DNA from 2 places in the Halomonas sp. RT37 genome. Region 2 is predicted to be linked to the other one. Evidence: predicted binding sites of a transcription regulator. Region 2 holds the regulator's gene; the other holds the start of a gene.
The links. Region 2 encodes PhoB, which activates phosphate uptake and scavenging genes when phosphate is short. Its sites were predicted from a motif close to TGTCATANNNNTGTCANA; they were not measured.

Region 1: a site for PhoB is predicted at 8,024-8,041, ahead of NFG58_RS03695 (DUF6482 family protein). Genes of this name have one in related genera too.

The regions. Positions count from the first base shown of each region.
Region 1 covers NZ_CP098827.1:798,167-813,333, forward strand. Annotated here, with positions in the region: tRNA gene NFG58_RS03650 (tRNA-Leu) at 16-102, opposite strand; gene rnr (ribonuclease R) at 366-2,813, shown strand; gene rlmB (23S rRNA (guanosine(2251)-2'-O)-methyltransferase RlmB) at 2,979-3,719, shown strand; gene rpsF (30S ribosomal protein S6) at 3,884-4,255, shown strand; gene rpsR (30S ribosomal protein S18) at 4,301-4,528, shown strand; gene NFG58_RS03675 (hypothetical protein) at 4,539-5,390, shown strand; gene rplI (50S ribosomal protein L9) at 5,407-5,853, shown strand; gene dnaB (replicative DNA helicase) at 6,063-7,451, shown strand; gene NFG58_RS03690 (hypothetical protein) at 7,530-7,823, shown strand; gene NFG58_RS03695 (DUF6482 family protein) at 8,220-8,522, shown strand; gene NFG58_RS03700 (DUF393 domain-containing protein) at 8,664-9,044, opposite strand; gene NFG58_RS03705 (cryptochrome/photolyase family protein) at 9,041-10,621, opposite strand; gene hemH (ferrochelatase) at 10,730-11,800, shown strand; gene NFG58_RS03715 (Na+/H+ antiporter subunit G) at 11,892-12,275, opposite strand; gene NFG58_RS03720 (K+/H+ antiporter subunit F) at 12,291-12,560, opposite strand; gene NFG58_RS03725 (Na+/H+ antiporter subunit E) at 12,554-13,054, opposite strand; gene NFG58_RS03730 (monovalent cation/H+ antiporter subunit D) at 13,051-14,559, opposite strand; gene NFG58_RS03735 (Na+/H+ antiporter subunit C) at 14,556-14,900, opposite strand; gene NFG58_RS03740 (monovalent cation/H+ antiporter subunit A) at 14,902-15,167, opposite strand, start outside.
Region 2 covers NZ_CP098827.1:4,854,745-4,869,911, forward strand. Annotated here, with positions in the region: gene thpR (RNA 2',3'-cyclic phosphodiesterase) at 1-329, shown strand, start outside; gene NFG58_RS21205 (acyloxyacyl hydrolase) at 713-1,207, shown strand; gene NFG58_RS21210 (SDR family oxidoreductase) at 1,590-2,468, opposite strand; gene NFG58_RS21215 (hydrogen peroxide-inducible genes activator) at 2,585-3,502, shown strand; gene recG (ATP-dependent DNA helicase RecG) at 3,499-5,580, shown strand; gene NFG58_RS21225 (hypothetical protein) at 5,626-5,982, opposite strand; gene NFG58_RS21230 (HU family DNA-binding protein) at 6,074-6,349, opposite strand; gene NFG58_RS21235 (FAD-dependent oxidoreductase) at 6,692-7,852, opposite strand; gene NFG58_RS21240 (chorismate lyase) at 8,014-8,652, shown strand; gene ubiA (4-hydroxybenzoate octaprenyltransferase) at 8,850-9,743, shown strand; gene phoB (phosphate regulon transcriptional regulator PhoB) at 9,858-10,547, shown strand; gene phoR (phosphate regulon sensor histidine kinase PhoR) at 10,608-11,936, shown strand; gene NFG58_RS21260 (YnfA family protein) at 11,968-12,303, opposite strand; gene cysZ (sulfate transporter CysZ) at 12,395-13,123, opposite strand; gene phoU (phosphate signaling complex protein PhoU) at 13,263-13,997, opposite strand; gene pstB (phosphate ABC transporter ATP-binding protein PstB) at 14,030-14,803, opposite strand; gene pstA (phosphate ABC transporter permease PstA) at 14,890-15,167, opposite strand, start outside.

The DNA.
Region 1 (15,167 bases), 870 kb from region 2:
ATCCCGAAGGATCGTTGGTGCCCAGAAGAGGACTTGAACCTCCACGTCCATAAGGACACTAGCACCTGAAGCTAGCGCGTCTACCAATTCCGCCATCTGGGCAAGTGGCGCGTATGTTACCGAATCATCTGGATAATGCAAGCGTCTCGATGAGGATTCGCGCGATTTTTTTTGCCGTTGTGACCATTGCCTGAATGGGTCCTCGGCGGGCGGCCGGTCTATCCACGGGCGCTTATGGTTGGGTCAAGGCCGCGCCAGCGCTATACTGCGCGCATGTTACGACAAATTTTCGACAAGACCGCACGCTCGCGCCCGGGAGTCGGCGCTCACCTGCCGTCCTCGACCCTGCCAAGGATGCCTTTCGCATGACCCATTGGACGCTCGACGCCGACGAACACGCTCTCCGCGAAGCCCACAAGTACGACAACCCCGCCCCGTCCCGCGAATACCTGCTCAAGCGGCTCGAGGAAATCGGGGCGCCGGTGACCCATGAGGCCATGAGTGATCAGCTGGGTCTCGATGACGAGGACCTGCGCGAGGCGGTGCGTCGCCGCCTGTCCGCCATGGAGCGGGACGGCCAGGTGCTGCGCAACCGTCGCAACGCCTATGCGCTGATCGACAAGCTCGATCTGATCAAGGGCAAGGTGCTGGGGCATCGGGACGGTTTCGGCTTTCTATTGCGCGACGACGGCAAGAAGCCTGATCTGGTGATCCCCCCGCGACAGATGCGCCGGGTGTTTCACGGTGACCACGTGCTGGTGCGCATCAGCGGACGCGATCGCAGGGGCCGTGACGAGGCCACGGTGGTGGACGTCATCGCGCGCAACACCCAGACCATCGTCGGTGTGTATCGCGAGAATACTCCCGAGTTCGGGGTACTGATCCCCGAAAACAATCGGATCACCCAGGAGGTGATCATCCCGCACAGCGCCTGTGGTGGCGCCCAGGACGGCCAGGTCATCTCGGCACGCATCGTCAAGCAGCCCGAGACCCGGGTGCAGCCGGTGGGCGAGGTCATCGAGGTGCTGGGAGAGCGTATGGATCCCGGTATGGAGATCGACATCGCGCTGAGAAGCTACGAGATCCCGTCCGAGTTTCCGCCGGATGTCACCGACCAGATCGCCAGCATGTCCGCCGAGGTCGCCGAGGAGGACAAGCACCACCGCATTGACCTGCGTGACAAGCCGCTGGTCACCATCGATGACGAGACCGCCAAGGACTTCGACGACGCGGTGTGTGCCTACAAGACGCGTTCGGGCAGCTGGAAGCTTCTGGTGGCCATCGCCGACGTGTCGCACTACGTGCGTCCCGGCAGCCCGCTCGATCAGGAGGCCATCGCCCGCGGCAACTCGGTGTACTTCCCGGGGCAGGTGGTGCCGATGCTGCCGGAGCTGCTGTCCAATGGATTGTGCTCGCTGAACCCGGACGTCGATCGTCTGGCGCTGGTGTGCGAGCTCAACATCTCCAAGACCGGGGCCATCAGCCGTTATCGCTTCTACGAGGCGGTTTTCCGTTCCCATGCCCGGCTGACCTACAACAAGGTGGCGGCGATCCTTCAGGACGAGGGGGAGGAAGGCGAGGCCCTGCGCCAGGAGTACAAGTCGCTGGTGCCGTCGCTGAAGAACCTGCACAGCCTGTATCAGTTGCTGCGAGAAGCGCGTACCGAACGGGGTGCCATCGACTTCGAGACCACCGAGACCGCCATCGTCTTCAACGACGAGCGCAAGATCGAGAAGATCGTGCCGCGCTCGCGCAACGACGCCCACAAGATCATCGAGGAGTGCATGCTGGCGGCTAACGTTGCCACCGCGCGCTTCCTCGACAAGCACGACCTGCCGGCGCTGTACCGTATCCACGAGCGTCCGTCGCCGGAACGCCTGGACAAGCTGCGGCTGTTCCTCAACGAGATCGGCATGTCACTCGGCGGTGGTGATGAACCGACGCCCCAGGACTACCGTGACCTGGCCGAGGCGATCAAGGGGCGCGACGATGCCGACATCATTCAGACGGTGATGCTGCGCTCGATGAGTCAGGCGGTGTATTCGCCCCACAACGAGGGCCACTTTGGCCTGGCCTACCCGGCCTACGCCCACTTTACCTCGCCGATTCGTCGCTATCCCGATCTGCTGGTGCACCGTGCCATTCGTTCGGTGATCCGCGGACCGCGCCAGACCAACACCGTGCTGCGCGCCGAGGGAGCGCCGGTGGAGCCGCCGACCAAGTGGTGTCCCTATACCTTCGAGCAGATGCTCGAACTTGGCGAGCACTGCTCGATGACCGAGCGTCGTGCCGACGACGCCACCCGTGACGTCGAGGGCTGGCTCAAGTGCGAGTTCATGTCCGACAAGCTCGGCGAGGTCTACGACGGTACCATCGCCTCGGTCACCCAGTTCGGTATCTTCGTGCGCCTCGACGCGTTCTATGTCGAGGGACTGGTCCACGTCACCTCCTTGCCGTCGGACTACTACCACTACGAGCCCGAGAAGCATCGTCTCAAGGGCGAGCGTACCGGCACCAGCTATCGTCTGGGCGATGGGGTCACCGTTCAGGTGGCTCGGGTCGACCTCGACGAGCGCAAGATCGACTTCGAGATGGCCGACGACAAGCCGCGCCCTCGTCGGGCACCGCGCAAGCGTCGCGACGCAGGCGCCCAGAGTCAGGGCAAAGGCCAGGGCAAGGGGCGCGGCGGCAGGACGGCCCAGGGCGACACCAAGCGCCGTGCCGACGGCCCTTCCGGGGTCGGCGAACAGGATGCCCCGAAGAAGAAGGGCGGACGTCGGCGCCGCGGTCCGCGGCGTGGCAACAAGGGATGAACACCCGCGTGAAGATTGACCAGGAGGCCGCCCGTGGCCAAGCATGATTCCAGACGCCGTCGCCACGGCCAGAGCCAGTCCCAGACGCATGACCAGGCGCGTACTCAGGCGCGTGGCAAGGGACGTGGTCAGCATGGTCCTGCAGTGCCGAACGGCCTCGACAGTGTGTTCGGCGTCCACGCCGTCCGGGCGCTGCTGGAGCGTGGCGAATCACCCAAGGAACTGTGGGTGCAGGAGGGCGACGCCGGGCGTCGTCTCAGTGAGCTGGTCGATACCGCGCGCAGTCGCGGCGCCAGGCTCAGGAGCGTGCTCCGTGAAGAGCTCGACGGCCTTTCCCAGGGTGCCTCCCATCAGGGTATCGTGGCGTTCTGTCCGCCACTGGCGCCGGAGGGCGAGGAGTCCCTGTGGCACAAGCTCAAGGCCTGGCCGCTGGAGACGCCGCCGCTGCTGCTGATCCTCGATGGTGTCACCGACGTTCACAACTTCGGCGCCTGTCTACGCAGTGCCGATGCCGCCGGGGTGCACGGCGTGATCGTGCCCAAGGACAAGTCGGCACCGCTCAACGCCACCGTGCGCAAGGTGGCCTGCGGTGCCGCCGAGAGCGTGCCGGTGTATCAGGTGACCAACCTGGCCCGCGCCATGGCGCGACTGAAGGAAGAAGGGGTGTGGATCACCGGTACCGCCGGCGAGGCCGACGCCAGCGTCTTCGCTGCCGACTTCACCGGGCCCATGGCGCTGGTGATGGGGGCCGAGGGCAAGGGCATGCGTCGGTTGACCCGGGAGGCCTGCGACAACCTGGTCAAGCTGCCCATGGCGGGCACCGTCTCGAGTCTCAATGTGTCGGTGGCCACCGGCGTCTGTCTGTTCGAGGTGGTACGCCAGCGCGAACTCAAGGCCCGCGGGTGACGGTGTCGCTCCAGCATCGGCTTGCAACCCTGATCACAACTCCGTAGAATCTGGGCGCCCGTGCGTTCTGCGCGGGACAGGCTAATTGTTATTCACTCCTTGCTTCCCCCGGCGCCGAGACTACTCAGGCCCCTGCGGAAGCTGCCAAACCGAAAGGAGAATCCATGCGTCACTACGAGATCGTCTTCATGGTCCACCCGGACCAGAGTGAGCAGGTTCCGGCCATGGTCGAGCGCTACACCAGCATCGTCACCGAGAACGCCGGTACTGTTCACCGTCTCGAGGATTGGGGCCGCCGTCACCTGGCCTACCCGATCAACAAGATCCACAAGGCTCACTACGTGCTGATGAACGTCGAGTGCAGCGGCGAGACCCTCGAGGAAATCGAGAACATCTTCCGTTTCAACGACGCCATCATTCGCAGCCTGGTGGTGCGCTGCAAGGAAGCCATCACCGAAGCGTCTCCGATGATGAAGCCGGTGGAAGAGAAGCGTGCCCGTCGCGAAGAAAAGCCGCGCACCGCTGAATCCGCCTGAGCCGCGCATCACTAGCTCTGCAACGCACGTATAAGGAGTCTTTCCATGGCACGCTTTTTCCGTCGCCGCAAGTTTTGCCGTTTCACCGCTGAAGGCGTGAAGCAGATCGACTACAAGGATCTGGACACGCTCAAGGCCTACATCACCGAGACCGGCAAGATCGTTCCCAGCCGCATCACCGGTACCAAGGCCCGTTACCAGCGCCAGCTGTCCACCGCGATCAAGCGCGCACGCTACCTGGCCCTGCTGCCTTACACCGACAGCCACCAGTAAGTCGTCGCCGATGCTGCCCGTCGCCCGATGGTCGATGAAAGGCATGCCCCAGGCGACTCTGGTCGCGCTGGTGGCGTCTGCGGTGCCCTGGCTGTTCTGGTTCGGGGCGGCGATTGCCGCTCTGGTGACCTTGCGCAAGGGCATGGCACCGGCGATGCCGGTGATCGCCGCTGCGGCGGTGCCGGCAGGCTGGTGGTGGACCCAGGGAGATCCGATCCCTCTGGCGACCACCCTGCTGGCGCTGTTGATGGCCATCGTGCTGCGCTCCCGCATGCGCTGGGGCGAGGCGCTGATCCTGGGGTCGCTGGCCGGCGCTGCGATGATCCAGTTGGGGGTGTTCCTGCCCAAGGCAGACACCGCCCTGATGCTGGAGCAGCTGCGCCAGAGTTCCTCCGAGGTGGCGGCCATGCTCGACGAGCTGGCTGCCCAGGGGCTCGACGCCAGTCGGCTGGCCGAGCTGGTCATCAGCGGTGTCACCGGTCTGGTGGTGATGCTCGCTGCGGTGGCCTGTCTGGCCCTGGCACGCAGCTGGCAGGCGGGGCTCTACAACCCGGGAGGTTTCCGGGAAGAGTTCCACGCCCTGCGGCTCACCCCGAGGGAGCTGATCCTGTTGGTGGTGCTGGTGATCGCCGGCACCCTGCTGGGTCTCCCCGGGATCGGCATGCTGGCCTGGATTCCGCTGCTGATGGCCGGCATCGGCCTGACACATGGTGTAGTTGGACGTAAGGGAATGAACGGGTTGTGGCTGGTCGCGTTCTATCTGCTGCTGATCACCACCTGGCCCATGATTCTCATCGTGCTGGTTGTGGCCCTGATCGATACCTTCGCGGACTTCCGCGGGCGTCTGGGTCACAACAACTGACATAGAGGTTTACGAGATGGAAGTCATTCTGCTCGACAACATTGGCAAGCTGGGCGGTCTCGGTGACAAGGTCACCGTCAAGCCTGGTTACGGCCGCAACTACCTGGTGCCCTACGGTCTCGCCGTGCCGGCCACCAAGGACAACATCGCTGCCTTTGAAGCCCAGCGTGCCGAGCTCGAAGCTCAGGCCGCCGAGCGCAAGGCCGAAGCCGAAGCTCGCGCCGAGCAGCTCAACGACATCGAGCTGTCTCTGGTCGCCAAGTCTGGCGACGAAGGCAAGCTGTTCGGTTCCATCGGTCCGCGTGACCTGGCCGAGGCGATCTCCAGCGCCGGTATCGACGTCGCCAAGAGCGAAGTCCGCATGCCGGAAGGCCCGATCCGCCAGACCGGCGAATACGACATCGTGCTGCACCTGCATGCCGACGTCGACGCCACCGTGCGCGTGGTGGTGGTGGCCGAGTAAGGTCGTCTCCCACGGCAGTGGCAAGGGCGCGGGAGTCACATCCCGCGCCCTTTTTTGTGGCTCGCGATCGCCCGCACGGGTGATCGTGCGACGGACCCGGCTTCGGGTAGACTAAGGCTTGTCTGGAGAGTGGCTGCGCTCGTCGACTTTTCGGACACAGCCTGGATCCAGTGGCATGGCGCCGTGAACAACAGCGAAGAGACAAGCGCATGAGTGACGTCCAGACCATCGATCGTGAAGCCGCGGCGCTGAAGGTTCCGCCGCACTCGGTGGAGGCCGAGCAGTCGGTGCTGGGTGGCCTGATGCTCGACAATCAGGCCTGGGACAATATCGCCGACCGGCTGGTGGCCGACGACTTCTATCGCTACGAGCATCGCCTGGTGTTCAACGCCATGGTGGCGCTGGCCGAGTCGAGCCGTCCGCTGGACGTGGTGACCCTGTCCGAGGCCCTGGAGGGGCGCGACCAGCTCGACACCGTGGGCGGGCTCGCCTACCTGGCGGAGCTGGCCCGCAACACTCCCTCGGCCAGCAATATCCGCGCCTACGGCGACATCGTGCGCGAACGCGCCACCCTGAGAAAGCTGATCCAGGCGGCCAACCAGATCGCCGACGGCGCCTTCAGCCCCAATGGGCGTCCTGCCGATGAGCTGGTCAACGAGGCCGAGCGGCTGGTGTTCCAGATCAGCGAGGATCGCCCCAAGGCCGGCGGCCCCATCGGCATGAGCGAACTGCTGACCAAGGCCGTCGATCGCATCGACGAGCTGTTCAACATGAAAGGCGAGATGACCGGCCTGTCGACCGGCTTTCGCGATCTCGATGACATGACCTCCGGGCTGCAGCCCTCCGACCTGGTGATCGTCGCCGGCCGCCCGTCCATGGGCAAGACCACCTTCGCCATGAACCTGGTGGAGCACGCGGTGGTGTCCAGCGACAAGCCGGTGATGGTGTTCTCCATGGAGATGCCGGCGGACTCGATCATGCTGCGCATGCTGTCGTCACTCGGGCGTATCGACCAGACCCGAGTGCGCTCCGGTCAGCTCGAGGACGAGGACTGGCCGAGGTTGACCTCGGCGGTCAACCTGCTCAAGGACAAGCAACTGTTCATCGATGACACCGCTGCGCTGTCGCCCAACGAGATGCGCTCACGGGTGCGTCGCGTGGTGCGCGAGCATGGCAACCTGGCGATGATCATGATCGACTACCTGCAGTTGATGCAGGTGCCGGGGTTCGGTGACAACCGTACCGGCGAGATTTCGGAGATCTCGCGCTCGCTCAAGGGGCTTGCCAAGGAGTTCGGCTGCCCGGTGATTGCGCTGTCGCAGCTCAACCGCTCGCTGGAGCAGCGCCCCAACAAGCGTCCGGTGATGTCGGACCTGCGTGAATCCGGGGCCATCGAGCAGGACGCCGACCTGATCGGTTTCGTCTATCGTGATGAGGTCTACAACCCGGATAATCCCGACAACAAGGGGCTCGCCGAATTCATCATCGGCAAGCAACGTAATGGTCCCATCGGGACGGTGCACATGGCCTTTATCGGCAAGTACACCCGCTTCGAGGATCTGGCGCCGGACAGCTACGGTGATACCTTCGGCGAATAAACGTGCTTGAGCCTGACCGACGGGCTCGTATAATGCCGCCCCTTGCGATTTCGACAGACACAGTGAAGGAGACCTGACATGGCAGGCGGATTTCGACGCGGCAATCGCCGTCGCGCGCCCAAGCTGGAAGCCCGTGGCGAATTGACCTCGGTGGAACGGGAAGGCCCGTTCAAGGAATGGCTCGGCATGCCCGATCTGTATCGCTATCACCTGGTAGTGGACGGCGTGGACTACAGCTACCAGACAGAAGACTCCGAGCTGCCGGTGCAGATCGGCGACAAGGTGGTGTTTCGCTACAAGGAGACCAAGGCCGGCAATTGGGTCGACCGCAACTCCCTCGGCAAGGCCATCGATCCCTCCGACTACCAGTAGTCTCACCGCCGGATCCGTCGCCCGCGAGCATTCGTGTCGCGGGCCTTCGTTTTCCCTCCTTCAAGCTCTCCACTTCCTCCCGCAAAGGCGCTGCCTGCCGCTGAAGACCCCCTTTTCTCCGCCGCGATCATGGAGGTCGTTTAACCCGCTGTGCGCGCGAAACGGCCAATATGTATCCAGATCAGAGAAATTCTTCACACCGTCACGGGAATGTCACCCGAAGGGCCCAGGCTGTGCCATGATCAGAGAGTCACATGCGCGGCACAGGGAAATGAAACGAGCGTCATGGTCTGCCGAAATATCATCGGCACGCTCGTCGCCGTAGTGTCGTCACATAAGGAGGGCGGGGGCCACAGGACCCCCGTCGCGACAGGATGAAAAGAGGCGAAAGATACGATGGAAATTAATGATCTCAAGGCCTTTGTCGGCCGCCACGACAACTTCGAGATTCGCGTGATCGGCCATGCCGGCAGCCGTTTTTACCAGGTCGAACTGGAAGACGTGGAAGGTGCCCGCAAGATGCTCTGCCGCCGCGGCAAGCCGGTGTTGTTCCGCTCGCTGGACGACGTCTACCTGGAGCTCAAGCGTGCCGGTATCCACCGCGCCTACCTGGTCCAGCACGTGGCCCACGACGAGGTGATCGGTCGCGAGGCCCACTATGCCGAACCGCTGGCCTCACGTATGCCCCTGGTGTTTTGAGTGACATCGTTCCACACCACCCTGGTGCTGGAACCCTCTCGACGGCAGTCTCGCCGTCTCTGCCTTGCCACTGATGTACCCACGTTCACCGAACAAGTCCCTGGCGCAAGCTGCCAGGGCCCTTGGCGGTGTCGACCTGCCTTATCGCTTCCTTTGAGTCCCTGTTAGCCAGGGGCGCAGTCGGGCGAAGCCCAGATAGCCGATGTCCAGCAGTCCACGCAAACCGGGTACGCTGCTTAGCTGCACCCAACGGCGATGACCCAGCGTCGCGTACAATGCGCGAGTGGCATCCATGCCGATGAACCAGCGACCTGTGGCGTCGCGCAGGTGCAGCTTGCCCAGCATGTCATCGAAGCGCTGGCCCCAGGCCTCGGCGCAAAAATCGTCGTCGCGGATATCGATAAAGTGGATCAGCCGGCTGCGCGGATGCCGCCTCAGCCAGGCGATCTCCTTGCGGCATAGTGGGCACTGACCATCATGAAACAGCGCAAGCGGTGTGGCGAGTGTCTCGAACCGATTCATGGATTCGCTCCCTGAGGTCGATAGCCGTCGCGGTGGGGACCCTGACCGTAGCTCGGTTCGCATGCCAGGTTGTCGAGAAAGGACGTGGCCTGGCGGCGCATGGCGCTGCGCTTGTCATCGCTCATGCGGCGCAGCGAGCCATAGATCAGCTTCATGCGAGGATTGCTCGCCAGGGTGTCGGCGTGACGTTCGAGAAAGTCCCAGTAGAGGCTGTTGAAGGGACAGGCGTCTTCGCCCAGGGTCTTTTTCACGTCATAGCGACAGTGGCGGCAATGGTCAGACATCCGATCGATGTACTTGCCTGACGCACAGTAGGGCTTCGAGCCCATCAGTCCACCGTCGGCGTGCAACACCATGCCAAGCGTATTGGGCAATTCGACCCATTCGCAGGCGTCGGCGTAGACCGCCAGGTACCAGTCGCACAGGGCCTCGGGGCTGACGTCGCACAGCAGAGCAAAGTTGCCGGTCACCATCAGACGCTGGATATGGTGCGCGTAGGCGTTGTCCCGGGTCATGCCAATCGCGCGGGATAGACAGCGCATGTCGGTGTCACCGCTCCAGTAGAAGTGGGGTAGACCCCTGCGGGCCTGCAAGGCGTTATAGCTCTTGTAGTCCGGCATACGGGTCCAGTAGATGCCCCTGACGTACTCTCGCCAGCCGAGGATCTGGCGGATAAAACCTTCCACCGCATTGATCGGTGCATGCCCCTCGAGATAAGCGGTTTCGGCGGCCTCGCAGACTTCTCTCGGGCTGAGCAGGCCAAGGTTCATGGGAGCGGACAGGCGCGAGTGGAAGAGAAAGGGATCGCTGTCGCTGATGGCGTCCTGGACGTCACCGAAGCTCGGCAGCAGGTGATCGATGAAGTGTCTGAGATCGACCAGCGCCTGGCGTCGGGTGACCGGCCAGTGGAAGCCATCCAGACGACCGAAGTGTTCATCGAAGTGTTCCTCCACCAGTGTCAGCACCTCACGGGTCATGTCGTCGACGGTGTGGCGGGGAGGCTTGGGCAGCGTGTAGTGCTGGGGCAGGGGTCGTCGGTTGTCCTTGTCGAAGTTCCACTGGCCGCCCATGGGTTCATCGCCCTCCATCAGCAGGCCGGTGCGGCGACGCATCAGTCGATAGAAGCCCTCCATGCGAGGCTGCCGGCGATGGGACAACCAGTCGCCGAATTCACCAGGCGTGCAGTAGAAGCGGTCGTCCTCGACCCATTGCCAGGGTATCCCGCCCTGGCGGCGCTCCATGGCATCCAGCAGCCGCCATTCGCCGGGCCTTGTGGTGACAATCCGCGAACAGTCGTAGGCTTGCGCGAGGCGTTCCGCCTCCGCCAGCAGGCCATGGGCGTTGTCCGGATCATCGAGGGCGCTGTAGTGGACACGATAGCCCTTGTCGCGAAGAGTGGCAGCGAAGTGGCGCATGGCCGACAGCATCATGGCGATCTTCTGAGGGTGATGCGGCACGTAGCGGCCTTCCTCGGCGACCTCGCACAGCGCGACGACGTCGTTGTCGCCAGCGGTCTGCAAGAGTCCTAGGTCCAGGCTCAACTGGTCGCCGGTGATCAGGATCAAGGATCTGGACATGGATTCACCAAAAATTGTACAAATCCTCTTCATAGTAACACTTCATTCGAGCCTGATACCCACCGGTGATAGGCTTTGTGCATTCGCTACCAAGAGGAAGTCACCTTCATGGATCAGTCCGTTCCCCCCTCAGTGGTGGAGGCCCATCGCCCGGAGCAGGCGCCGGTCGACCACCCCGCCGTCGCACGTGAAAAGATCGGCGTGCTGGTCGCCAACCTGGGTACGCCGGACGATACCGACTACTGGTCCATGCGCCGCTATCTCAGCGAATTTCTGTCGGACCAGCGAGTGGTCGACTATCCGCGATGGCTCTGGCAGCCACTGCTGCAGTTGATCATCCTGAGTCGCCGGCCATTTGCTTCCGGGGCGGCCTATCGCAGCATCTGGAACACCGACAAGGACGAGAGTCCATTGCTGACCATCACCAGAAGCCAGAGCGAGAAGCTGTCGACGCGGCTGCGCGCTGAGCTGGGGGACTCGATCGAGGTCAGCTTCGGCATGCGCTACGGCAATCCTTCCACCGACAAGGCGCTCAAGGAGCTGGAGGAGAAGGGATGTCGGCGTATCCTGTTCTTCCCGCTGTATCCCCAGTACGGCTCGCCCACCACCGCCACCGCCTGCGATCAGTTCTTCCGTCAGCTGATGAAGCGCAAGTGGCAGCCATCGGTGCGAACGGTGCCGGCCTACTTCGACGAGCCGGGCTACATCGAGGCCCTGGCCGCCTCGGTCAGCGAACGCCTGGAGAACGAGACGCACCAGCCTTCGGTGGTGGTGGCGTCCTATCACGGCGTACCCAAGCGCTTTCTGGAGGAAGGCGACCCCTACTACTGTCAGTGCAGGAAGACCACTCGGCTGCTGCGCGAACGGCTGGGGCACGCCGAGGACGAAGTGGTCACCGCCTTCCAGTCCAAGTTCGGGCCTGAAGAATGGGTGGGCCCCGCCACCGTCGACAAGGTGGCGGAGCTGGCGCGTCAGGGACACAAGAGTATCGCCGTACTGTCCCCCGCCTTCAGCGCCGACTGCGTGGAGACCCTGGAAGAGATCGAGGAAGAGATCCGCGACGCCTTCATGGAGGCCGGCGGCGAGCACTTCATCTACATTCCGTGTCTCAACGATCGCGACGACCATATCGCGGTGCTGGCCGATATCGTCAAGCGCGAACTGGGCGGCTGGATCTGATCGCTCGGCCTTTCGCGCCACGATAGCCAGACACAGAACGGGCAGCCCATGGGCTGCCCGTTTCGTATCCAGCTTGCATGAAGCTAGGCTTTTAGTCTCGGTCGGGGTGGGGCACCGGCTTATCCCCAACCTCTTCCTCACGGAATTCGAGCGGCTTGCCGCGGGTCTTGTCCAGATACTTGAGGCGCTGGTGCAGGCCAGTCTTGGCCAGCATGTGGGCGCTTACCGGGGCGGTGATGAACAGGAACAGGGTGATCAGCATCTCCTGTAGGTGGGTGCCTTCCTGGGTGGCGCTGAAGTACACCATGGAGCCGGACAGGATGCAGCCCATGCCCAGGGTGGTGGCCTTGGTCGGGCCGTGCAGGCGCATGTAGAAGTCCCGCAGGTGGGCCATGCCCAGCGAGCCGATGAAGGCAAACAGCCCGCCGGCGATCAGCAGCACCGAGATCAGCCCCTCGAGAATGACGTAGAACATGGAATTCTCCCGAAGTTACTCGATGATATCGCCGCGCAGCAGATACTTGCAGACGGCAATGGTGCTGATGAAGCCGAGCAGCGCGATCAGCAGCGCGGCTTCGAAGTAGGTCTTGGAGTTGAGCCACACTCCCATCAGGATGATCAGGGCGATGGAGTTCACGTACATGGTATCCAGCGCCAGGATCCTGTCGGGCATGTCCGGGCCCACGGTCAGGCGAAACAGGTTCAGCAGCAGCGCCAGGCAGACCAGCGCCAAACTGATGGTCAAGGCGGTGTCTAGCATTCGAAGATCTCCTTCAGCGGCTGCTCGTAGCGTTCGCGGATGGTGCGGATCAGGGTCTGTTCGTCACGCACGTCCAGAGCGTGGATCAGCAGCGTCTTGCCGTCCATGCGCAGGTTGGCCGACACCGTCCCTGGGGTCAGGGTGATGGTGCTGGCCAGCAGGGTGATGGTGAATCGCTCCTCGAGCATCAGCGGATACTCGACGAAGTGGGGCCGAGTGCGGCGCCAGGGATTGATGATGATCCAGGCCACCTGCATGTTGGCCACCACGATGTCACCGATCACCCGGAAGAAGAAGCGCAGCAGTTTCCAGGGCTTCTTTACACCGGGCTGCATGTCCCAGAAGGGGTAGGTCAGCCAGGGGATGAGCACGGCCAGAAAGCCGCCAAGCAGCAGGTGACCGACCGAGACCGTGTTGACCAGCAACAGCCACACGACCAGCAGCAGCAGGCTGAGCAGCGGTGTCGGCAGTAGTGAGCGAGTGCGTCGGTTCATTGGGCGTCTCCCTGATCGATCAGAACGGCCTGAATCATCGGTTGCGGGTCGCTCAACTGTTCTGCGGTGGCCTCGGTGTAGCCGGCCAGGGGGCCGGCCAGGATCACCAGCAACGGCGACGATGCCAGCAGCCAGCCGGTGCCCGCCCACTGCCAGGGGGACAGCGAATCGCCGTCATCGCTGGCCTGGCTGCGCCAGAACAGGGTGGACCCTGCCCGCGACAGCGCCACAATGGCGCACAGGCCGGTGGCCAGCAGCAGAGGCCAGAACCATAGACGTTGGGCGCTGTCGCCGGCGTTCATCAGCATGACCTTGCCCAGCGCCCCGGACAGCGGAGGCAGGCCCGCCACCGCCATGGACCCGATCAGGAACATCAGGCCCAGCGCCGTGGCGTTGCGCGGTATCCGGCCGCGCACCAGGCGGGTACCGGCCTTGCCACGTTGGACGCCGATCATGTCCGCCAGCAGGAACAGCCCGCCGGTGACCAGGGTGGTGTGCACCAGATAGAACAGGAGGCCCGATACCGCCTCGGGGGAGCGCATGCCGACGCCGGCGAGCAGGGTGCCCACCGATACCAGCACCAGATAGGCCACCAGCAGACGCAGGTCGCGGGCGGCCAGCACGCCGACACCGGCAATCGCCAGGGTGCCGAGCGACAGCCACCACACCCAGCTCTGCTCAAGCGCCTCCAGGGGGCCTGCCTGGTCGCCGAAGACCAGCCAGTAGACCCGCAGGATGGCGTAGACGCCGATCTTGGTCATCACCGCAAACAGGGCGGCCACCGGCGGCGGCGCGCTGGCGTAGGCCCGCGGGAGCCAGAAATACAGTGGCAGTACCGCCGCCTTGAGGCCAAATACCACCAGCAGCAGCAGAGCGCCGGCGACGACCATGCCCTGACGCTCTCCCGGCAGCTGACTCACCGCCTGGGCCATGTCCGCCATGTTGAGGGTGCCGGTAGCCCCGTACAGCAGCCCCACGGCGAACAGGAACAGCGCCGATCCGGCCAGGTTGAGCACGGCGTAGTGCACCGCCGACTGGATGCGCGCCTTGCCACCACCGTGGACCAGCAGGGCGTAGGAGGCCAGCAGCAGCACCTCGAAGAACACGAACAGGTTGAACAGGTCGCCGGTCAGGAAGGCGCCGTTGATTCCCATCAGCTGCAGCTGGAACAGGCCGTGGAAGTTGCTGCCCTTCTCGTCGTCGCCGCCGCAGGCGAACAGCACCGCACCAACCGCCAGCATCGAGGTCACGAACAGCATCAGCGCCGATAGCCGGTCCAGCACCATGATGATGCCGAAGGGCGGCTGCCAGTTGCCCAGGGCGTAGTACTGGATCTCGCCGCTGGCCGCCTGGCGCAGCAGCATCACGCTGATCACCAGCAGCGCCAGGGTGGTGGCAAGGCCGAGACCACGCTTGAGCGTGGCATTGCCGAATCGGGTCAGCAGCAGCGCCACCGCTGCTGCCAGCGGCAGCACGATGGGCATCACGATCAGGTGGGACATCAGCGTCGCTCCTCCTTGTCCTCGGCCTTGCGCCCGTCCACGTGGTCATTGCCCATGTCGCCCCGTGCACGCATCGCCAGGATCACCGCGAAGGCGGTCATGGCGAAGCCAATGACGATGGCGGTCAGCACCAGCGCCTGGGGCAGCGGATCGCTGTAGTCGCTCTTGCCGTCGATGATGGCGGAACCACCGGTGGTCAGTCCGCCCATGGAGAACAGAAAGAGGTTGGTGGCGTAGGAGAGAAGCGTCAGACCGACCACCACTGGGAAGGTTCGGCCGCGCAGCATCAGATACAGGCCACTGGCGGCGAGCACGCCGGTCGTTATGGCATAGAGCATTTCCATGTCACACGGTCTCCTTGCCGTCGGGGGTGGGGTCGTCGGTGCGGTGCAGGCCGCGTTCCGTCGCGTCATGGTCTTCCTTGGCCGGACGGTGGGGGGTGGTCACCTTGCCCAGGTTGGCCAGGATCATCAGGGTCGCACCGACCACCGCCAGATAGACACCGAGATCGAACAGCATCGCGGTGGCCAGTTCGATATCGCCGATCAGCGGGATATGGAAATGGCCGAAGGACGAGGTCAGGAAGGGTGCGCCGAACAGCCAGCTGCCGA
Region 2 (15,167 bases):
AGCGCTACCCCTGTGCGCCCGGTCGGCTGACCCTCGACCACGTAGGCTACTTCCACCGGCCCGGCATCGCCTGGATCGGTCCTTCCTCTCCCCCCGACTCCCTTCTCAAGCTGCAGAGCGACCTGTCGCAACAGCTCACCCGATGGGGCCTGCCCCACCAACCGCAGCAATTTCGTCCCCATGTATCGTTACTGCGTAGTGCGATGACTCAATCAGCACAACCTTTATCAGAAGATTGTTTCTGCTGGCCTTATACTTCAATTCAACTAATACAGTCATCAATTAGTCATGAAGGCAGCCGATATACCACGCTCGCAACCAGTCGATAACTCGGTATGGGTAGCTCTGCCATCTGACCGATAGTGGCACCCTTGAGCGTAGGCTCCGGCCAGGCACAGGAACACCACCTTTCGTACACCCGGAGGGTCTGCCTGTTGACCGATCTACCTGGGGTTGGCCTATCGACAAGAGCTTTTCCGCTGTGCAGAAACCTCACGGCTATGCAGAAGAATGTGACCTGAATCACGAACGATGGTGGGACCCGGGACTAGCGTATTGCAGCACATCTGCATCATCGATATCCGGGCAAGACGCGACAGTGGCACGAGTGCGAATGCCGGTGTCGAAAGCCATTTGCAAAAGACAATAACGAACAGCGCTCGGGCCAGCGGGATTCACGACCCGAGGACACAACAAGGATAGGGGAATCGCCATGACTACCTCACTCGCCCGCCCGCTGGCCTGCTGCCTGCTCATGGGACTCGCCTCTACCGCCACGGCAGGCCCCACCCTCGGCCTCGGCTCCACCAGCGAGGGCACCGGGGCACTGGATCTGGGCTATGACTGGACCTTCGACCTGAGTCGCTATCATCCCTCACTGGACCTGCGCCTGGGCACCGGGGTGATCCTGTTCGAAGGCGACGACCGTAGCGCCAACCAGGCCTTCTACCTGCGTCCTGCGCTGCGCTACAGCTGGGACCACGTCTTCGTGGAAGGTGGCATCGGTGCCTCGGCCTTTATCGATACCCATATCGAGGACCGTGATCTGGGGAGCTCCTTCCAGTTCGAGGATCGTCTCGCCCTGGGTCTACGGATGGGCCCCTACGGCGATCTTTCGATCAGTGCCACCCACTACTCCAACGCCAGTATCAAGGAGCCCAACGATGGCTTCGAGCTGTATGCGCTCAACTGGCGCCTTGCCTACTGAAGCCTTGCGGGATGTGACCGACAAGGGTCAGACCCTGGCGATGCATTCGGCGCACTCGAGACACCAAAACGAATACGCTTTTATCGGACAAGACGTGCGCTGCACGATCTTGTCATGCCATTTTTAGCGATGACTCCCCGTTCGTCCTGAACGAGGCGGGGCAAGCGATCGCCCCCGCGCTGCCACTACCGCAAAAAAAGTCCGCAAGAAAAAGCCTGCAAGAAAAGTCCGCAAGAAAAAGTCGATAAGAAAAAGCCCGCAACCTTGTTGCGGGCTTTTTCTGCTAACTGGCCGGCAGTTTTCCATTGCCGGCCATGCGCTGTCGGACCTTGCGCTGTCGGTCCTTTTGAAACCCTCGTCGATCCGGTGCTCGACGCCGGCCTTACTCCACCACGCCGGCCTTGAGAAAACCGCCTTCCTTCAGCACCTGGGTATAGCCGTCACGGAAGGTCGGGTAACGGAAGCGATACCCGCTGTCGATCAGCAGGCTGGAGTCGCAGCGCTTGCTGGCCCTGCGACGCAGCGGTGACTGAATGGTTTCGGTACATTCCACCTTGAGCTGTTTCGCCAGCCAGGTCATTACCTCGTTGAGCGGGGCCGGCTCGGTGTCACTGGCCAGGTACAGGGGCTCGAGGGTGGCTCCCTCCAGCGCCTTGCCGATCAGATGGGCCAGCACCCCGGCGCAGTCATCGCGGTGGATGCGGTTGGAGTACATAGTCGGTGACGCCGGCGCGATGCGGCCCTCGCCCACCTGGCGGATCAGGCGATCACGCCCAGGGCCGTAAATGCCGGAGAAACGCACCACGCTGCCGGGCAGATCATGTTCGATCAACGCCTGCTCGGCCTCTCGCATCAGCACACCGGAGAAACCGGTGGGTTCTGCCGGGCTGGTCTCGTCCACCACCTCGCCGTCGCGCTGGGCGTAGACGCTGGTGGAGGACACGAAGAACACGTGGCGAGGCGCCTTGTCACGGGTGGCCATGGTCGCCAGTACCGCCTTCAGGCCCTCGGGGTAGGCGGCGCGATAGGCTTCCTCCTCGAAGCGGTCGGCGCTGACCACGTAGACCAGGATGTCGGCATCGGGCAGTTCAGCCAGCGTCTCGGGGTCGGCAAGATCGACCTTGACGCCTTCGATACCCGAATCCGCCAGGCACTCGGGCCGGCGACGCGCGCCGATCACCCGGTGTCCACTGGCGAGCAGCTCGCGTCCCAGCGTTATGCCAATGTCGCCACAACCAACAATCAGTGTCGTTGTCTTCACCTTTACCGCGTCCCCCTGATATAAAATCCCTATGAGGCTCCGGCCCGGAGACCCGCGCGTCCAGCGTCTGGCGCCTCGATCAATACCCCGGATAGAGGATGCCGATCGGCACCATCATGACTCTAACAGAACTCCGCTATATCGTAACCTTGGCTCAGGAGCGCCACTTTGGCCGCGCCGCCGAGCGCTGTTTCGTCTCCCAGCCGACCCTCTCGGTGGCGGTGAAGAAGCTGGAAGAGGAGCTGGAGGTTGCCCTGTTCGAGCGCTCCAAGTCCACGGTACAGGTCACACCCCTCGGCGAAAAGATCGTGGAACAGGCCCAGCGCGTACTGGAGCAAAGCAGCGCCATCAAGGAACTGGCCACCGCCGGCCGGGACCAGTTGGCAAGCCCCTTGCGTATCGGTGCGATCTATACCATCGGGCCCTATCTGTTCCCGCACCTGATCCCGGAGCTGACCCGCGGCGCGCCCCAGATGCCGCTGTACATCGAGGAAGGCTTTACCGGCGGGCTGCGCCGCAAGCTCAGAAATGGCGAGCTCGACGCCATCATCGTGGCGCTGCCGTTCACCGAGACCGACGTCGTCACCAAGCCGCTCTATAAGGAAGACTTCGAGGTGCTGCTGCCGGCGGAGCATCCCTGGGCCGAGCGCGAGACCATCGCCAAGGAAGACCTCCTCGATGAACGCCTGCTGTTGCTGGGCGAAGGCCACTGCTTCCGCGACCAGATCCTCGAGGCGTGCCCGGCGATCAGCCACAAGCTCAACAGCCCCAACAATACCCTCACCGCCGAAGGCGGATCACTCGAGACCATCCGCCATATGGTGGCCTCGGGACTCGGCATCACGGTGCTGCCACGCTCGGCCATCGGCACCAGCCACTACGAGAGCGGCATGCTGATCAGCCGCCCCTTCACGGATCCCCCCGGACGTACCGTGGCGATCGCCTGGCGCGCCAGCTTTCCCCGGCCCAAGGCCATCGATGCGGTGACCGAAGCCATCGCGCGCTGCCGCGCCGCCGAATCGGAGACTCCGTGAGCGGGCTGGCGGACCCGGTCACGACGCTCAAGGGGGTCGGCGAGGCGCTGGCCCTGAAGCTGGCCCGGCTCAAGGTGGAGCGAATCGAGGACCTGCTGTTTCACCTGCCGTTGCGCTACCAGGACCGCACCCGGATCACCCCTATCGCCACCCTGCGAGGGGGACACGAGGCGGTGGTCGAGGGCGAGGTATCCGCCGCCGACGTGGTCCGCGGTCGCCGCCGCAGCCTGCTGGTACGACTACGTGACGGCAGCGGCATCCTCAGCCTGCGCTTCTTCCACTTCTCGCCGGCGCAGCAGCAGCAGTTTCGCCCCGGCGTGCGGGTGCGTGCCTTTGGCGAGGCCCGCGCCGGCGCGACCGGTCTGGAGATCTACCACCCGGAATATCGTCTGATCGGTGGCAGTGAACCGCCGGTGGAAGACCACCTGACACCGATCTACCCCACCACCGAGGGGCTTGCCCAGGCACGTCTGCGGGCGCTGATCGATCAGGCCATGACGCTGCTCGAAGAAACCCCCGAGGCGCTGCCGGACTACCTGCCGGAAAACCTGCGTCAGCGCTTCGGCCTGGCCTCGCTGCACGATAGCCTCGCCACCCTGCACCATCCGCCCCCCGACAGCGACGTCGAGGCGCTAAGCGACGGGCATCACCCGGCCACCCGGCGATTGGCCATGGAAGAGCTGCTGGCCCACCAGTTGAGCCTGCGCGAGGTGCGCCTGCGCATTCAGTCGGACGGCGCGCCGGAGCTGCCCAGCGGTCGCAGCCTGAAGACTCGCTTTCTGGCCCAGCTGCCGTTTTCGTTGACCGGCGCCCAGCGTCGCGTGCTCGACGAGATCGGAGCCGACCTGGCCAGGCCCGCGCCAATGCTGCGTCTGGTCCAGGGCGACGTCGGTTCGGGCAAGACCGTGGTGGCGGCGATGGCGGCACTGACGGCCATCGCCGGCGGCTGCCAGGCCGCCATCATGGCCCCCACCGAACTGCTGGCCGAGCAGCACTACCGCGCCTTCCGCGACTGGTTTGCGCCGCTGGACATCGACGTGGCCTGGCTGTCGGGCAAGCTCAAGGGCAAGGCGCGCCTGGACACCAAGGCCGCCATCGCCGACGGTCGAGCGCGCATGATCGTCGGCACCCACGCCATCTTCCAGGATGATGTGGTGTTCTCTCGTCTGGGCCTGGCGATCATCGACGAACAGCACCGTTTTGGCGTGCATCAGCGTCTGGCGCTACGCGAGAAGGGCGAACAGGGCGGGCTGACGCCCCATCAGCTGGTGATGACCGCCACCCCGATTCCTCGCACCCTGGCGATGAGCGCCTACGCCGACCTGGACGTCTCGGTGATCGATGGGCTGCCGCCCGGGCGTACCCCGGTGACCACCGCTGTGGTGCCGGACGAACGCCGGCCCGAGGTGATTCAGCGCATCCGCTCGGCCTGCGACGAGGGCCGCCAGGCCTACTGGGTCTGCACCCTGATCGAGGAGTCCGAGGCGATGACCTGCCAGGCCGCCGAGGTGACCCACGAGGAGCTGACCGAGGCTCTGCCGGGCCTGGCCGTCGGCCTGGTCCACGGGCGCATGAAGGCGGCCGAGAAGGCCGAGACGATGGCCGCCTTCAAGAGCGGCGAGCTGGACCTGCTGGTTGCCACTACGGTCATCGAGGTCGGTGTCGACGTGCCCAACGCCAGCCTGATGATCATCGAGAACCCCGAACGTCTGGGGCTATCGCAGCTGCATCAGCTGCGTGGCCGGGTGGGGCGCGGCAGTACCGAGAGCTACTGCGTGCTGCTCTACCATCCGCCGCTATCGGAGTCCTCCAAACAGCGCCTGTCGGTCATGCGCGAGACCACCGACGGCTTCCGCATCGCCGAGCGGGACCTCGAGATTCGTGGCCCCGGAGAGGTGCTGGGCACCCGCCAGACGGGGCTGGCCCAGATGAAGATCGCCGACCTGGAGCGTGATGCCGACCTGTTGCCGCGCATCACTCCACTGGCCGATGCCCTGCTCGAGCAGGCAGCAGAGGCCAGCAGGCCACTGATCAGGCGCTGGCTGGGCGAGGAAGCCGGCCGCTATGGCCAGGTGTGAACCGGGTGTAGACCAGGTGTGGGCCGGGTATGGATCAGGTGTGCCTCACAGGTGCTTGAGCAGACGCTGCAGCCGATCAAGATCCTGGGCGTCGCCCACCAGTCGAAGCTGGCCGGCCATCATGGCATCGAGGAAGGTGCGCTGGGAGGGGCGCCGGAGTACCTTGATCGCGGTCTGACTGTCCTGGAAGCGTAGTTCCAGATCGAGATCCACCGGCAGTCCACGCTGACTCTCGATCCCCGTGGGGCGCATGCGATAGTGGCGCGCGATGGACAGATCTTCGGTGGCGATGCCCCAGTCGAGCCCACCCCGGTCTTGCAGACGTTCGCGGAATCGCGCCTTGCGCTTGAAGGCCCGCTTGAGCATGACGCCCAGCAGCCACAGCATCAGTCTCAGGGTCATGTTGCCTCACCGGTCGACGGGTAGGCGCGGCCCGCTACCGGGCCGCGATATCGATCCACCGCCTGGAGGACAGGCGGTGGTAGTCGTCACCTCAGCGGGCGACTGCGTCCTTGAGCCCCTTGCCGGGCTTGAAGGCGACTGTCTTGCTGGCGGGAATCTTCAGCGGCTGGCCCGTCTGAGGGTTCTTGCCGGTGCGGGCGGCACGCTCGCGCACGGTGAAGGTGCCGAAGCCGATCAACGACACGTCCTGGCCGGAAGACACGCTACCGGTGATTTCGTCGAGGATGACGTTCAACACCTGGCTGGCCTTGTCCTTGGATAGATCGGCACGCTCGGCAATCGCCGCGGCGAGTTCTGGCTTGCGCATACAGCCCTCCTGGTTTGGCTTGATACTCCGGTGCCGTGACACCGGCATCATTGTTATGGAAACACTGTCCGAGTGTCCACACGGGCAGTCCCCGGCCCTGCGCCGTGACAACAGGATCGTTGACCACGACGATGAACATCACGGTGCGCTCAGCGCTTCCTGACTGTCTTTCGACTAGCGAGAGCCACCGCCGACGGGACCTTGCCTCTTCCATCGGAACGAAACCGGCGATACGACACCGGCCAGCCACACGTCGTGGCGGTCGTCGCCGATAGAATTGCCCTGCCTCGGTGGCACCTTCAACGACGGCTGTATCGCGTACAACCCGCGCCGTTGACGAACCTAGCCTAGCAACGGCGGTGCCGCCCGCGCCAGTTCGACTTTCCGACGAACGCATTTTCCCGTCAACGCAAAGCCCTGCAGACGCCCTTCGTCATCCTCGGCCAGGGCGCTGATATCCTCGCCGTCAGCCTCGATTCGCCAATGCACCTTGTCGGTCATCGGCGGCAGCGCCACCACCGGCAGCAGCGGCGTCTTGACCAGCACCGGCCAGGGCCCGTAACGCACCTGGGTGGGACGACCACACAGGGTCGCAGCCAGCGCCTTGGCCGAAGCCTGCAGCGGCTGCACGTACATGGCATTGACGCCATCCACCGAGGCCACATCACCCAGCGCATGAACACGAGGATCGGAGCTTTTAAGGTAGCGATCGACGACGATAGCATCACCATTTGTCGCGATACCGGCCTCTCGCGCCAGCCGAGAGCGCGGCTTCAGACCGGTGGCCACCAGCACCATATCCGCCTCCAGCTCATGGCCGTCGTCGAGGTGCACACCGATGTCACCACCGGCACCTTCGAGCCTGCTCACCAGACGGCCATGGATGACGTCGATGCCGGCCTCGATGAAGGCCTGGCTCAGGGTCTGACCCAGCCGCCGTGGCAGCAACCTGGGCAGCAACGAGGGTTCAGGGCCGACCAGGCAGACGCGATGACCACCGGCGTGCAGATCGTTGGCAAATTCACAGCCGACCAGTCCGAGGCCGACGATGGCCACCCGAGCCGGGCGCCCCAGCGCCTCGAGGCCTGCCGAAAAACGCCGATAGTCGTCGAGATCATTGATCGAGAACACCCGTCCGGCCAGGGCATCGGGAATCTCGAAGGGCGCCACGGGGCTGGCACCGGTGGCAATCACCAGATCCGACCAGGGCAGGCGTTCCTGGCCCAGGCTCAGGGTGCGCGACGCCAGATCGATGGCATCGACCCTGGTGTGGGGACGTACCACCGCGCCCAGTTGATCGGCCAGTTCCAGCGCCGAGCGCGCGGCCAGCCGATCCGCCGCCAGGCCCTTGGCGAAGCCGGTGGACAGCAGCGGTTTGGAATAGTCATCGCCTGAGTCGGCGCTGATCAGGGTGATCGGTCGGTGGGCGTCCAGCGCCCGCACCTGGCGTGCCAGGCCTATGCCCGCCATGCCGGTACCGATGATGGTCAAGGGTCCTTGCATCGCTTCCTTCGACTCTGCCGACGACCGCCGGGCGGTCGCTGTTGAAGCTGGGCCGGCCCGCACGGGGCCACACCAGCGGGTGAGTGCTGGGCCACATGGTACACTATGCGCCGACCGACCGGAGCACCGCCCTCCGGTGACGACAGCCCTGCCGAGGCCGCATGACACAGCTTCCTTCCACATTCCGCTCCCTGGGGGAGCGCTCGGGGTCCGAACCGGGTAATCCCGCGCCAGCCACAGCCGCTTCGCCGAATGCCGACGCGGCCGATATCGTCGACCCCGGCTGGGTGTCGCTGGCCTCCGGTGGCATCGCGGTGCCCGCTGACTGGCACGCCTGGCTGGCCTCGCGGGACTCCCTGACAGAACGCCTGATCGAGGCGGCAGGCGCCGGGCACTTTCGCGTACGCCTGCTGGCGGAGGCCAAGGGCCTGCCGTGGCCTGACGAGGCCCACGTGCTGGGCCTGGCCAGCGACGAGCAGGCCTGGCTGCGCGAGGTCGCCCTGTGCGTGGACGAGGAGCCCTGGGTGGTGGCGCGCAGCGTGGCACCGATCGTCGAGCGTCACGACGCTCCCTTCGAAGGCCTCGGCGAGACCTCTCTCGGCAGCTGGCTGTTTCGCCAGCCCGATCTCGAGCGCAGCGCCATTCAGATCGGCCGTAACACCAGGCCGATCCACGGCTATACCGGACTGTGGCAACGCCGCTCGGTATTTCGTCACAGCGGCTGGGTGCTGCTGGTGCAGGAGAGCTTTATGCCGACCATGGGCCGAGCGTTGTCGCTGTCGGCCTCTGCCACCGGCTGACTAGCTGTCGCTCACCGGCTGTCACCCCGCCATCGCCCTTCCGTCGCCACCTTCGGAGCGAGCCGCCTGGCTGGTCATGGCCGTCGGCTCGCGCTAGGCTGCGCCAAGGCTTCTCGGCGATGTTTCTCCGAGGAGCGACTGTTGCCCGGCTTACGCCTCATTTTCGCCTGACCTGCGCCAGAGCATGAGAGAGACCGATGGATCGTTCGCTGCTGCGTCCCCCTGGATACCTGAACCGAATTCCCGACTTTCTGGCGCTGATGCGTCTGGACCGCCCCATCGGTACCTGGCTGTTGATGTGGCCGACCCTGTGGGCGCTTTGGGTGGCCTCCGAGGGCATTCCGGCCCGTGACACCCTGCTGATCTTCGTCGCCGGCGTCTACCTGATGCGGGCGGCGGGCTGCGTGGTCAACGACTACGCCGATCGCCACTTCGATGGCCACGTCAAACGCACCAAGAACCGACCGCTGGCCACCGGCCGCATCAGTGAGCGGGAGGCCAAGGTGCTGTTCGTGTACCTGCTGGGATCGGCCTTCGCGCTGGTCTGGCTGACCAACGGCTTTACCGTGTGGCTGTCGTTGATCGGAGCGGTGCTGGCCGCCAGCTATCCCTTCATGAAACGCTACACCCACTTCCCCCAGGTGGTGCTGGGCGCAGCCTTCTCCTGGGCCATTCCGATGGCCTTCGGCGCGGTGCTCGGCGAAGTCCCGATGGTCGCCTGGCTGCTGTTTACCGCCAACGTGCTGTGGACCGTGGCCTACGACACCGAATACGCCATGGTCGACCGCGACGACGACCTCAAGATCGGCATCAAGTCCACCGCGGTACTGTTCGGCCGCTGGGACACCCGTATCATTGCGCTGTTGCAGCTGGCTACCCTGGGGCTGCTGGCCTGGGCCGGCAGCCTGCTGGCGCTGGGCGGCTTCTTCTGGCTCGGCTGGCTGGCCATGGGCGCGACCTTTGTCCACCAGCAGCGGCTGATCAAGAGCCGTGACCGCGACCGTTGCTTCCAGGCCTTTCTCAACAACCACTGGTCGGGCCTATTGCTGTTCGCCGGACTCGGACTGAGCCTCTACCCCTCCCTCGGGTGAGGGAAATGCCCGTCTCGGTCGCTCGACAATGGATACAATGTCATCTAATTGTCACATTGACGTGGTGTCATTTGTCACCGTCGAGTGTAAGACCCTGACCAAGAGGCTCCCGGGATGACCGCCAAGACCGTACTGATCGTCGATGACGAAGCCCCGATCCGCGAAATGATCGCGGTGGCGCTGGAAATGGCCGACTACCGGGTGCTCGAGGCGGACAATGCTCAGGCCGCCCACGCCATCATCGTCGATGACCAGCCAGACCTGCTGCTGCTGGACTGGATGATGCCGGGCACCAGCGGCATCGAACTGGCCCGCCGGCTCAAGCGCGAGGAAACCACCGCAGAGCTGCCGATCATCCTGCTCACCGCCAAGGGTGAGGAGGACAACAAGATCCAGGGTCTCGAAGCCGGCGCCGACGACTACATCACCAAGCCATTCTCGCCGCGAGAACTGGTGGCCCGACTCAAGGCAGTGCTGCGACGCGCCACTCCGCGGGGCGTCGAGGACCCGGTGGAGGTAGAAGGCCTCAAGCTCGACCCGGTCAGCCATCGCGTCAGCGTCGACGGCAAGTCACTGGACATGGGCCCCACCGAATATCGCCTGCTGCAGTTCTTCATGACCCACCAGGAGCGCGCCTACACCCGTGGCCAGTTGCTCGATCAGGTCTGGGGTGGCAACGTCTACGTGGAAGAACGTACCGTCGACGTGCATATCCGCCGCCTGCGCAAGGCCCTGGGGGAACCCCATCAGCAACTGATCCAGACCGTACGCGGTACCGGTTATCGCTTTTCGGCCAAGGTCTGAGCGAGCCATCGACGCAACGCAGCACCAGGAGGGATGAGGTGAACGGAGCCGAGAACTGACGTGGGTCGTCTGTGGAGACGAGAAGTCTGGCGCCTGGCCGTGCTGGTGGGTCTCGGCGCCTTGCTGGGCTGGCCCTTCTCGCTGTCCAGCGTAGGCATCGGCCTGGGCCTGGCGCTTGGGCTCAGCTATCACCTGCGCAACCTGCACGCGATGCACGACTGGCTGACCCACCGCCCCCAGCAGGAACCTCCCACCGCCAGTGGCCTGTGGGGCGAGCTGTTCGATCGCCTCTATCGCTATCAAAAGGGCCAGCGGATCACCCAGCGCCGCCTGCGCTCGACCCTCCAGCGTATCCAGGAGTCATCCGAGGCAATGCGCGACAGCGTGGTGATGCTCGATCGCCACGGCGACCTGGAGTGGTGGAACAGCTCCGCCGAGCGCATGCTCGGCCTGAAGCCGGCGCTGGACCGCGGCCAGCACATCACCAACCTGCTGCGCGACCCGCGCTTCGTCGGCTACTTCAATGCCCGTGACTACCGCGAACCGCTGAGCCTGCCCTCCCCCATCGACGAGAACATGATCCTGCAGTTCCAGATCACCCTGTACGGTGACGATGAACGCCTGGTCATGGCCCGCGATATCACCCGTCTGCATCGCCTGGAACAGATGCGCCGCGACTTCGTCGCCAACGTCTCCCACGAGCTGCGCACGCCGTTGACCGTGCTCACCGGCTACCTGGAGACCTACAGCGACATGGCCGGCATGCTGCCGGAGCGCCTGGGCAAGGGGGTCGCCCAGATGCAGAGCCAGACGCGCCGCATGCAGAATCTGGTCAACGACCTGCTGCTGCTGTCACGACTCGAGAACGACCAGGGCGGCAGCGATCACGTTCGCCTCGACCCCACCACCCTGCTGCAGGCGGTCAAGCGCGACGCCGAGGCGTTGTCAGGCGGCCGCCAGCAGATCGAGGTCGTCGTCGAAGAATCGCGCAGCCTCACCGGCAGCGAGAAGGAGATGCACAGCGCGGTCTCCAACCTGGCCTTCAATGCGGTGCGCTACGCCGGTGACGGCGCCCATATCACGCTACGCTGGCGTGCCTACGGCGAAGGCGCCTGCCTCGAGGTGGAAGACGACGGCGAAGGCATCGATCCGAGGCACCTGCCACGCCTTACCGAACGCTTCTACCGGGTCGACAAGGGCCGCAGCACCGCCACCGGTGGTACCGGTCTGGGGCTTGCCATCGTCAAGCACGTGCTGCTGCGCCACGAGGCACGCCTGGATATCGACTCCCGGCTCGGCGAGGGCGCAACCTTCCGCTGCATCTTTCCCTCGAGCCGGCTGGCAGCGGCCGACCCGGTGGCGCTCGGCCGCGCAGGCGCTGTGCACTAGGCCCCGCCAGAACGAACCGAGCGTGCTCCCATCAGCTCCTGGGCCCCAGCAGGATGACCGCGGCACCCACCAGACACAGCGCGCCCCCGATCAGGTCCCAGCGATCCGGCAGGCGCTGCTCGACCCACCACAGCCAGCCCAGTGACGCCACGATGTAGACGCCCCCGTAAGCGGCAAAGGCACGCCCGGCGTAGTCGGCATCGATCTGACTGAGCAGCCAGGCGAAGGCCATCAGACTCGCCATCGCGGGCAGCAGCCACCATGCCGAGGCGTCATCTCGCCACCAGCGCCACACCGCAAAGCAGCCGGCGATCTCGGCCAGCGCCGCCGCGATATAGAGCAAAAGACTTGGCAACAGCGCCGTCATGGCCACTCCCTGCTATCCCCTTTTGACGCCGCACCATTATCGGCAGCACCGACAGTGCTGCTCAACGCCATACGTCCACAGGAAGTGCCTCTCAACGCCGAACCACCGGCAACTGCCGATAGTGCTGATCCCACATCAGCACCGCGCCGGCCACGGCCCCGGGGATCAGAAACAGGTTGGCCAGCGGGATCCAGGTGATCAAGGTCACCAGGCCACCGAAGCTGAGACTCGGCCACCAGCGCGCCGACAGGCGCTTGCGCATATCGGCGAAGCTGACCTTGTTGTTATCCATCGGGTAGTCGAGGTAGGTGATCGCCATGACCCAGGCGCTGAAGGCCGCCCACAACAGCGGCGCGATCAGGTTGATCACCGGAATCCAGCTCAGGATAAACAGCCCGATCATGCGCGGCAGGATGTAGGCCAGCTTCAACAGCTCCCTGCCCAGGGCGTCGAGACCGGTCTTGAGCCAGCCACGATCATCGATGGGCTCGCGGCCGGTCAGCTCGACCTCGGCCCGGGCCGCCAGGAAGCCGTAGAAGGGGGCGGCGATCAGGTGGGTAACCAGGGTAAAGCTGAAGAACACGATCAGCACGAGGCTGACCACAAACAACGGCCAGATCAGCCAGTCGAGCCATTCCAGCCAGCTCGGCACCATGGCCATCCAGCTATCGAGCCAGCCACCGAACTCACCGAGCACGTAGCTGAGCATGCCGGCGTAGACCAGCAGGTTGACCAGAATGGGAAGAAACACATAACGACGCAGGCCCTGGCTATAGACCAGGCGGGTTCCGCGGCGGACCGCCTCGAGGGCATTCAGCATGACATCGATCCTTGGCAGTGGCTGAAGATGACAGTGCCCCAACGACATCGGGCCATCGTCTCGACGATGGCCCGATGCTCAGAGTGCAGGCAACGACCCTGACGGGGCCGGCCTATTGACGCCGCTCAGGGCGTCGAGGTCAAGACGTGCTGCTGTCGTCGAGCAGTTCCTGGTTGAGGTCGTCAGGGGCGATGTGACGGATATCAAGGCCCTTGACCAGATAGATGACGTACTCGGCCAGGTTGTTGGCGTGATCGCCGACACGCTCCAGCGCGCGCAGGATCCACATGATGCCCAGTACCGGAGAGATCGAACGCGCATCCTCCATCATGAAGGTCATCAGCGAGCGCATGGCGCTCTGATACTCGCTGTCGACCCGCTCGTCTTCCTGCACCACCTGCATCGCCAGTTCGGTGTCGAAACGCGCGAAGGAGGTCAGGGCGTCACGCATCATGTGACGCACGTGCTCGCTGATATTGCGCACCTCGACGAAGCCGCGGGTGCCGTTGTTGCCGTCGACCAGTTCGATGGCGTTGCGCGCGATCTTGCTGGCCTCATCACCGATGCGCTCGAGATCCGACGCCGCACGAATCACCGCCAGTACCAGTCGCAGGTCCGAGGCCGCCGGCTGACGGCGTGCCAGCACGCGGGTGCACTCGTCGTCGATCTTGACCTGCATGTCATTGACCGCACGGTCGTTGTCGACCACACGAGAGGCCAGTGCAGAGTCGGCGTCGAGCAACGAACTGACGGCATCCTGCACCTGCTTTTCCACCAGGCCACCCATGGCCATCAGGTGGGTCTTGAGTTCCTCGAGCTCATGATTGAACTGCCTCGAGATGTGCTGGCTGTGGGTATCGCTGGTGATATCCATGAAGGTCTCCTGAAGAAGCATGGGACGGGACGCTAGCCCACCATGCGTCCAGTGATGTAGTTTTCGGTGCGCCTCAGGCGCGGATGCGTGAACAGGGTGTCGGTCGGGCCGTACTCCACCAGCTCACCGTTGTGCAAAAACGCCGTATAGTCCGACACCCGCGCCGCCTGCTGCATGTTGTGGGTCACCAGCACCAGGGTCAGGTGCGGCTTGAGTGTGCGAATCAGCTCCTCGATCTTCAGCGTCGAGATCGGATCCAGGGCCGAGGCCGGCTCATCGAGCAACAGCACCTCGGGTTCCACCGCCAGGGTCCGGGCAATGACCAGACGCTGCTGCTGGCCTCCCGAGAGCGACCAGGCCGACGCCCGTAGACGCCCCTTCACCTCCTCCCACAGCGCCGCCGACTTCAGCGCCCATTCGACCACGTCGTCGATGCGACGCTTGCTCAAGCCTCCCTGCAGGCGCAGGCCAAAGGCGACGTTGTCGTAGATCGACATGGGGAAGGGATTCGGTGCCTGAAACACCATGCCCACCCGACGCCTGAGCTCGGCCACCGCCACCCTGGGGTCATGGATATCGTGGCCATCCAGATGAATCTGACCCTGACGACTGACGTCCTCATTGAGGTCGTGCAGACGATTCAGGGCGCGCAACAGCGTCGACTTGCCGCAGCCGGACGGCCCGATAAAGGCCGTGACCCGATGGCGTGGAATGCGCAGGGTCAGATCCTTGAGCGCCGTCTTGCCGCCATAGGCCAGGGTCAAACCCTGGATATCCAGGCAGGTATCGGCCGCGGAAAACTCCATGACCGCCCCGCGTCGATTTCCCAGTCTTGCCTGGGCCAGCTGACGCTTGGGCAGCTCGCCATCGATGGACATTGCCTCTCCCTGCATCATCGGCGCACCGGGGCACCATGACGCTTACGCAAATAGTGACGCATGAATATTGCAGTCAGGTTAAGCACCAGAATCACCGTGACCAACAGTAGCGCTGTGGCATATACCAGCGGCATCGCCGCCTGGACATCGCTGGAGTGAAAGGCCGCGTCATAGATGTGATACCCCAGGTGCATGAACTTCCTTTCAAGGTGGAGGAAGGGGAACTCCCCGTCCAGCGGCACCTGTGGCGCCAGCTTGGCGACCCCGACCAGCATCAGCGGCGCTACCTCGC